2 regions of the Peribacillus sp. 05N428 genome follow, and region 2 is predicted to be linked to the other one. Evidence: riboswitches for the same ligand, from Rfam matches in the RefSeq annotation. Region 2 holds a riboswitch; the other holds the start of a gene.
What was found. A riboswitch is a leader RNA that binds a small molecule or an ion and turns the genes downstream of it on or off. The one in region 2 is predicted to bind glycine.
Positions count from the first base shown of each region.

Region 1: another riboswitch for glycine. It lies ahead of AC1DIV_RS11390 (amino acid permease); the one in region 2 lies ahead of gcvT (glycine cleavage system aminomethyltransferase GcvT).

Region 1 covers NZ_JBFTMS010000009.1:107,028-111,442, reverse strand. Annotated here, with positions in the region: gene AC1DIV_RS11405 (hypothetical protein) at 51-188, opposite strand; gene AC1DIV_RS11400 (hypothetical protein) at 269-481, opposite strand; gene AC1DIV_RS11395 (amino acid permease) at 546-1,934, opposite strand; glycine riboswitch at 2,428-2,506, shown strand; gene AC1DIV_RS11390 (amino acid permease) at 2,715-4,058, shown strand; gene AC1DIV_RS11385 (DUF3311 domain-containing protein) at 4,331-4,415, shown strand, end outside.
Region 2 covers NZ_JBFTMS010000004.1:233,647-238,061, reverse strand. Annotated here, with positions in the region: gene gcvPA (aminomethyl-transferring glycine dehydrogenase subunit GcvPA) at 1-749, opposite strand, end outside; gene gcvT (glycine cleavage system aminomethyltransferase GcvT) at 767-1,873, opposite strand; glycine riboswitch at 2,014-2,099, opposite strand; glycine riboswitch at 2,103-2,190, opposite strand; gene AC1DIV_RS06180 (DEAD/DEAH box helicase) at 2,566-4,254, shown strand; gene AC1DIV_RS06175 (YqhG family protein) at 4,232-4,415, shown strand, end outside.

The sequences.
Region 1 (4,415 bases), on a different contig from region 2:
GAAGACATATTCCTAAGCTTATTGATTCATTCCCCCTGCTGGCCCCCTTGTTACGGGGGCAAATTAGCTACACTCGTGAGTTTCGCTGTTTTACTCGTGAATTCAACGACTTTACCCGTGAGTTTCGCTGTTTTACTCGTGAATTCAACGTCTTCTCGTGAGTTTTGCTGTTTTACTCGTGAATTCAACGACTTTACTCGCGAATTTCGCTGTTTTACTCGTGAATTCAACGACTTTACTCGTGAGTTTCGCTGTTTTACTCGTGAATTCAACTTCTTCTCGTGAGTTTTGCTGTTTTACTCGTGAATTCAACGACTTTACTCGCGAATTTCGCTGTTTTACTCGTGAATTCAACGACTTTACTCGTGAGTTTCGCTGTTTTACTCGTGAATCCAACGACTTTACTCGTGAGTTTCGCTGTTTTACTCGTGAATCCAACGACTTTACTCGTGAGTTTCGCTGTTTTACTCGTGAATTCCACAATTGATCTACAAGGACAAAAAAGGCCCTTCTCGAATTAGAGAAGGGCTTTCTAATAGAATTTCTTATCCTGAAATCTCATCATCGGATTTAACGTCCAATGGTGTTCGTTTATCCATTTTCAGCATGTAATAACTTGCTATTACCAAGGCTAGGAAAACGATCCCGACAACCAAGGAAATCCTTGTACTAGGATTGATCCACATACCTACCAGCACCATCAGTAAAAAGGCTATTGTCGCATAGTTACTGTAAGGGGCCAACGGCATTTTGAACGGATGTTTCTCCATTTCAGCGGCATTTACCTTTCTGAATTTAAGCTCACTGATCAGTAAGACAAACCATGGAATCATCCCAGGTAAAACACTCGCACTGTACACATAAAGGAATACTTGCGGCGGTGCAAGATAGTTCAGGATAACTCCGATGCCCAATCCTAAAAGTACAGCGATCGTACAATATGCCGGCACTCCATTTTTAGATACTTTAGCAAAGATTTTCGGAGCTTGGCCATTCAATGCCAGTGTGTAAAGCATACGCCCTGCACTGAAAATACCACTGTTGCATCCAGACATTGCCGCAGTGATTACGACAAAATTGATGATGCCTGCTGCTGCTGTGATACCTATTTTAGCAAAGGTTGAAACGAATGGGCTGCCTAAGTCATCCAGTTGATCCCAAGGGAAGACTGTCACGATGACGAATATGGCACCAATATAGAAAATTAATATGCGCCATATGATTGATTGGATCGCTTTTGTTACGGTCTTCGTTGGGTCTTTCGCTTCTCCGGCTGTGATGCCGATAAGCTCAACGCCTTGATAGGAAGCCACGACAAGCGAAAGCGCAAAGAAGAATCCTGTCCAGCCTCCCGTAAAGAAGCCGCCATTTTCCCAAAGATTCGATAATCCAATCGCATCCCCGCCATTCCCTATTCCAAAGAAGATAAGGCCTAGGCCGGCAACGATCATCAATATAATCGTTATGATTTTTATAAGTGCAAACCAGAATTCAAATTCCCCGAAGGATTTAACGGAAATGAGGTTGGCCGCTCCCAAGATGAACATGGCGACCACACCTGGTATCCAGGCCGGTAACTCCGGGAACCAATATTGCATATACAAGCCAACCGCAATGATTTCGGACATTCCGACGATTACCCATTGAAACCAATTGCTCCAAGCAGTCATATAACCTGCCAAAGGATGTATATAGCTGCTCGCAAAGGTTGCAAAAGAACCTGTAGTCGGTTCTAAATAAAGCATCTCACCCATGGAACGCATGATGAAAAATATAAAAATACCTGCGATGGCATAAGCAAGCATTACAGAGGGCCCTGTCCATTTGATCGTGCTCGCCGATCCCATGAATAACCCGACACCGATGGTTCCGCCCAAAGCTATCATTTGAATGTGACGTGATTCCAGCCCTCTCTTTAATTCCTTGTTCGACATGTTTAACTCCCCCAGATGCAATATCGGTAATGCTTTTCTATCCTTACCACGAACTTATTAATTATTGCGGTTAGAAATGCTCTATCGAAAAAATATCAATAACACTTCATTTATGTTTTCTTATCTTATAATAGTAAATATTCTGTAAAAATACAATTGTATTTTTGAAATAAACAGTTGCCAAATATATCTTGGCAATTTTCCTAATCGAAAAATATCATTTTTAAAAAATGATGATCAATATTTCATAATAGTGATCATCCAAAAAAATAAATTTTTCAAGTACCTTTATAAAAATTAAGACCACTATTAAACTACAGATAATGCCTGTTTCCTTTCAAAAAAATTGTTGACCTACCGAAAAATAGATGATAGAATTCCAATATTATTTTATAAGCATAATGAATGATCAAGCAGTGGAAAATTATACTGACTGACTTTCTTCACAACCGCATAAAAGCAAGCGATGAATGCTATGGATGACACTATAGCAGGAGCAGCTTCTGGAGAGACTGTACAAGATGCAGCGCCGAAGGATTCACAATCTCAGGCAAAAGGACAGAAGAGTAACGAATGATAAAATTGTTATTCTGAACCCTTTAAGAGATTGGTATTATCCAATCTCTTTTTTTATTGTCCATTTTGTGGTTGGACTAAAAACAACAGCTTTAAAACCAATGGGAAAGGCAAAGCTGGACGAAAAAATTACGTCCCTCTCTCCAAGACCATGCAGGTAAACTCATTCACTACCAAGACTATAAAAAGACGGGGGCGTAAGAATTGGCAAAACAAGAATTAAAAAGAGATTTAAAAAATAGACATGTACAACTGATCGCAATAGGAGGAACCATTGGCACCGGATTATTTTTAGGTTCCGGAAAAGCCATACAATTGGCAGGACCTTCTATATTATTTTCTTATCTGATAATAGGGATTGCCTTGTTTTTTGTGATGAGGGCACTAGGGGAATTGCTCTTATCCAATGCAGGATATACATCATTCACTGAATTTGCAACCGAATATGTCGGTCCATGGGCCGGCTTCGTGACAGGGTGGACATATTGGTTCTGTTGGATCATGACCGCAATGGCCGATATCATAGCTGTCGGCGTCTATATGCAATATTGGTTCGATATCCCTCAATGGATTCCGGCTCTAATATGCCTAGTCATTCTGTTAGGATTGAACCTTTTGACCGTTAAGTTATTTGGTGAATTGGAATTCTGGTTTGCCATCATTAAAGTAATCACGATCATCGCCTTAATCGTCGTGGGTATCATCCTTTTGATCATCGGCTTCAATACCAATAGCGGAACGGTTTCCCTAACGAACCTATGGAATCATGGGGGCATGTTCCCTAATGGCATTTCTGGATTCCTATTATCTTTACAGCTGGTCGTCTTCTCATTTGTCGGTGTCGAATTGGTCGGGGTTTCTGCAGCAGAAACGGCAAACCCGAGAAAGAACATTCCATCTGCCATCAATAAAATCCCTGTCCGGATTTTACTTTTCTATGTTGGTGCACTATTCGTCATTCTCTGCGTCAACCCATGGACACAACTGGATGCCACGAGCAGCCCATTTGTAGAGGTCTTTGCGTTAATCGGCATTCCTGTCGCTGCAGGGATCATCAACTTCGTCGTTTTGACATCCGCTGCTTCTGCATGCAACAGCGGTTTATTTTCAACGAGCCGAATACTTTATACGTTAAGCAGGAATGGCGAAGCCCCTGCTAAACTGGAAAAATTAAATAAACAGGCTGTTCCGAGCAATGCCTTATTAACATCCACAATCGTTGTATCAATAGGGGCATTATTAAGCAAACTGATACCTGAACAGGCATTTACCGTCGTGACGACCATCAGTGCCATCTGTTTCATATGGGTATGGAGCATTATCTTGATTTCCCATATCAAATATTCGAAAACAAGGCCTGACCTAAGAGCAAAATCGACTTTCAAGACTCCTTTTACACCCTTTGTCAATTACGCCATATTAGGATTATTCCTGTTCATCCTTATTGTTATGCTATTCGCTGAAGCTACACGACTATCACTGCTCTTGACCCCAATCTGGTTCATACTTTTGGTAATACTATATAACTCTAGGAAAAAATATAGCTAAAGGAAATAAAGCCTTGAACTCACTATGAATTCAAGGCTTTATCTGTTTTATGAACTATCATTGTTCGGCTGTCTGCGCACTGCTGCTAAAATATATCAGGCAACTGCATTAAATTTTATATCAAAATAGTGTAAGCTAATATATATTATCGGACCTTTTCGGTCAGGTATGAATTTTCCATCCGGTTCGGTTCACACATCCATCAGTGGCATTGAAGAATAAACCCCCATTGGTGGGCGTTTCACTTTATTTAAAACGGAGGGGGTTGTTTAATGAAGATTATATATATTCTTACACTAGTTCCTTTTATAGGCATACTGGGATTTCTACCTTTTGTTAATAAAATAGAACCATATG
Region 2 (4,415 bases):
GTCAAAGCTCCCAATGCAAGCGGATTACTGGAAACGATAAACATGGACTTGACGCCATGAATGATTTCTTCCATTTCTTTCAATGGCTCGATCCGGCCAAAAAAGTTCGGATATTGCACGATCACTCCTGCAATGTCATCATTCGCCAATTCACTTAAAGCAGCTAAGTCAGTCACACCGTCTTTATGGGGAATTTCGATCACTTCCACGCGTTGCCCTTTCGCATATGTCTTCACAACTTCTCTTGATTCAGGATGAACGGTTCCTGAAATGAGAATCTTCTTCCGCCTTGTCTGTCCTGAAGCAAGCATTGCTGCTTCAGCCAGCGCCGTCCCGCCGTCATACATGGAGGAGTTAGCCACATCCATGCCCGTCAATTCACATATCATCGTTTGATATTCAAAGATTGCTTGAAGCTCGCCCTGTGAAATTTCAGGCTGATACGGTGTATAAGCCGTATAAAACTCAGAACGGGAAAGAACATGATCGACGATGACCGGGGCGTAATGGTCATAGACACCCGCACCAAGGAAGGAAGCATAATTTTTAAGGTCCGCATTCTTTGCAGCAAGCCTTGATAATTCTTTCATTAATGCAGGTTCCGATTTAGCAGGCTTGATATCGTATTCTCCTTGAAAACGAACGCTTTCAGGGATATCATTGAAAAGTTCTTCAGCAGTTGATACCCCTATCGCTTCCAGCATTTCTTGTTTATCTTGCTCTGTCATGGGTAAATAACGATGTTTCATCTAATGACCATTCCCCTCTATTTACGTGGTTTTTTATAAAAAGGTGTTTGTATTATAACGGCTTTCAAACGTTTGGAACGGATTTCCACTTCGACCTCCGCATCCAGAACCGAAAATTCCTTATCGATAAGTACCAATCCAACGTTTTTCTTCAATGTTGGCGATTGGGTACCAGTCGTGACCTCGCCAATGACTTCATCACCGCTGTAGACCTTATACCCATGACGTGGAATGCCACGGTCAATCATTTCAATTCCCACAAGCTTGCGGGGAGCCCCTTTCTCCTTTTGCTCAGCAAGTACGGCTTTCCCGAAAAAATCAACTTCCTTATCCACTTTTACTGCAAAACCAATCCCGGCTTCTATCGGGGTGATGTCCGCTGAAAGCTCCTGCCCATACAGCGGCAGTTTCGCTTCAAAACGGAGGGTATCACGAGCACCTAAACCAATCGGCTGAACCCCCTCTTCCTTACCGGCATCCATAATCGCCTTCCAAAGGGCAGGGCCATTTTTACTGTCGCTATATATCTCAAAACCATCTTCACCAGTGTATCCAGTACGGGATACCAGAGTGGAGATACCGTTAATCATGACATGATCCTTGAACCTGAAAAATCCAATTTCACTTAAGTCAGTACTTCCTGATAGTTTTTGTAATATCTTCTCTGCAGCTGGTCCTTGAAGTGCCAGCTGTGTATAGTCACTGGATACATTCGTAATTTGGGCATCTTCCGTTAAATTAGCTTGCAGCCAATTGAAATCTTTTTCTGTATTCGCTGCATTGACCACGAGCAGATAGTCGTCCTCAGCCCTTTTATACACGATAAGATCATCAACCGTGCCTCCGTTTTCATAACACATGGCGGTATATTGGGCACCGCCTTGTTGCAGCTTTGATATATCATTGGTCAGCATCTTCTGTAAAAAGGAAAGGCTCCCAGGCCCCTTAACATCGACTTCCCCCATATGGGAAACATCGAATAACCCCGCTTTTGTCCGTACGGCTTCATGTTCATCCTTTATACCCGAAAATTGGACAGGAAGTTCCCAGCCGCCAAAATCAATCGTTTTACCTCCGTATTCACGATAAACCTCAAATAGTGGTGTTCTTTTTAAATTGGTCAAAAAATGACCCCCTTCAGATTTTTTAAAAAATTAATTGGCTTCATTATCAAAAGCTTCTTGTCATTACGCATCAGATACATCCTGATTCATGATGTGAAAAAAGCACAAAAAAGGACAGAGAAAGCCCGTTTGAGCTTTTTCTCTGTCCTGAAACCTGAAAGTTTACCTATGTAATAGGTTTTCCCCTTTGGTGGCCGCGTCCCATAACGGGCGGCGCTCTCCAGAGTTGCGTCCAATAAGAGTTCTTTTGCCTGAGAGATTCACTGCTAAGTTTGCTCCTTCGGCGCTACATCCGTAGTCTCTCCCCTTATCTTCACCCGCATATAAATGGTCTACCATTGAAAGGAAGCGAATAAGCCCCCAGCATCGGTAAAACCTTTGAACATAAATGGAATGCATTCTCTGCCAATTCTCCTAAAACTTCAGAAACCGTTTAACTGATCTCCTCGGTAATCTTGGATAAATTAGGAGCATATAGCCCATACTAAGAAAACGCGAACTGCAAAATCGATGTACAAACATTCTTTGCAGCGTTTGGAAATTGGAATTTTCTAAATATACTTATATCCTACCCTAAGAAACTTATCTCTGCAATAACTTTTGAAGAGAAATATTTATCTTACTTCACATATGAAATGTTCGGATTTTGACCTTATATTAAGGAAATTATGATTTAAGAGGGAGTTATTTCTATGAAAATCAATATATCCTTCAATTCTGAATGGAATGACGAGTTTCTGCAAAAGATGGAAAATGACGGTCCATGGGGAAATTGGGAACTTTATAAGTTGGCGGTTCAAATGGAGGAAAATCTTATCATCCCTGATTTTGAAGGTTTACAGGCGCCCAAGCACCTTCCTCAGTTAACCCCGCTTCCCCATCAATTGGAAGCGGCGAAGCAAGTAGTGGAAAAGATGAATGGAAAAGCTATTTTGGCTGATGAGGTAGGGCTGGGAAAAACAATTGAAGCAGGCTTGATCCTAAAAGAGTATATGATTAGGGGACTTGTAAAAAAAGTATTGATCCTTGTTCCGGCTTCCCTTGTCACACAATGGGCATTTGAATTGAATACCAAGTTTCATATTCCGGCAGTCGTTCAGAGAAAAAGTTATGTCTGGGACTCCTGTGATGTGGTCATTTCATCCATTGATACAGCGAAACGCGCTCCACATCGAGATATCATCTTTACTCAGGAATATGATTTCATCATTATTGATGAAGCTCATAAACTTAAAAATAATAAGACGAAGAACTATGAATTCGTCCAAAATCTGAAAAAGAAATTTTGTTTACTCCTGACAGCCACTCCGATTCAAAATAAAGTCGAGGAGATATTCCACCTCGTTTCGTTATTGAAACCGGGCCACTTGGGAAATGCCTCACTCTTTTCGGAAAAGTATAAAGGGAAAGGCCGGAACATAACTGAAGATGAACACCTAAAGGAACTGGTCAACACTGTCATGATTCGAAACCGGCGGGCCGATACTGGCATTGAATGGACAAAACGGCATGTGGAAACCATCACCATTGAATTTTCTCCAACGGAACAAGCATTGTATGATGCTGTTTCCAAATTCAAGCCAATTTCGGATGGATCAAAAGGAAGCGCCTTTTCGGCTCTCACTCTCCAAAGGGAAGCATGCAGCAGCAGAGAGGCTGTCTTTTATACATTAAAGAATATGAGAGATAAATACGATCAGCCTTCCCCTGATTTTTTGGCAAAGCTTGATGATTTATTTACTAAAGTGAATGAAACGGTCCAGAACTCAAAGGCTGAAAAAGCTTTGGAACTGATCAAGAAAATTGATGACAAAGTAATTATCTTTACGGAATATAGGGCGACTCAACTATATCTCCAATGGTACCTACAGCAGAATGGAATTTCTTCTGTTCCTTTCCGGGGCGGTTTTAAGCGCGGAAAGAAAGACTGGATGCGAGAATTATTCCAAAAGAATATTCAGGTATTAATCGCAACAGAAGCTGGCGGGGAAGGGATAAACCTTCAGTTTTGCCATCACTTGATTAATTTTGACCTGCCATGGAACCCAATGAGGCTTGAACAGAGAATTGGACGGATCCACCGCCTTGGTCAGGAAGAAGATGTGATGATTTATAACTTTGCCACGAAAAATACAGTTGAAGAACATATACTGAAGTTACTATACGAAAAAATAAATTTATTTGAAAAAGTAATCGGTGAATTGGATGATATTCTAACCAAACTGGATATTAACAACATTGAAGAATATTTAATTGATGTAGTCGGCGAGTCCAAAACAGAGGGCGAAATGAAAATCAAGATGGATAATTTTTCATCATTGATCCAATTCGCTCAATCAATGAAGGAAGGTGAGGTTCATGCAGCAACGGGAAATTCATGATTTTTTAATCACTTTCTTTAAAGCCAACGATTGTGAAATACTGGATAATGCACCAACACACCTTACAGTGCAATTGACGATTGAAATGGATAAGGAATTAATGAACAGACCCTTTTATTGGCATTATCTAGAAAAAACAGGAGGTGTTCCGAACCCGGCAC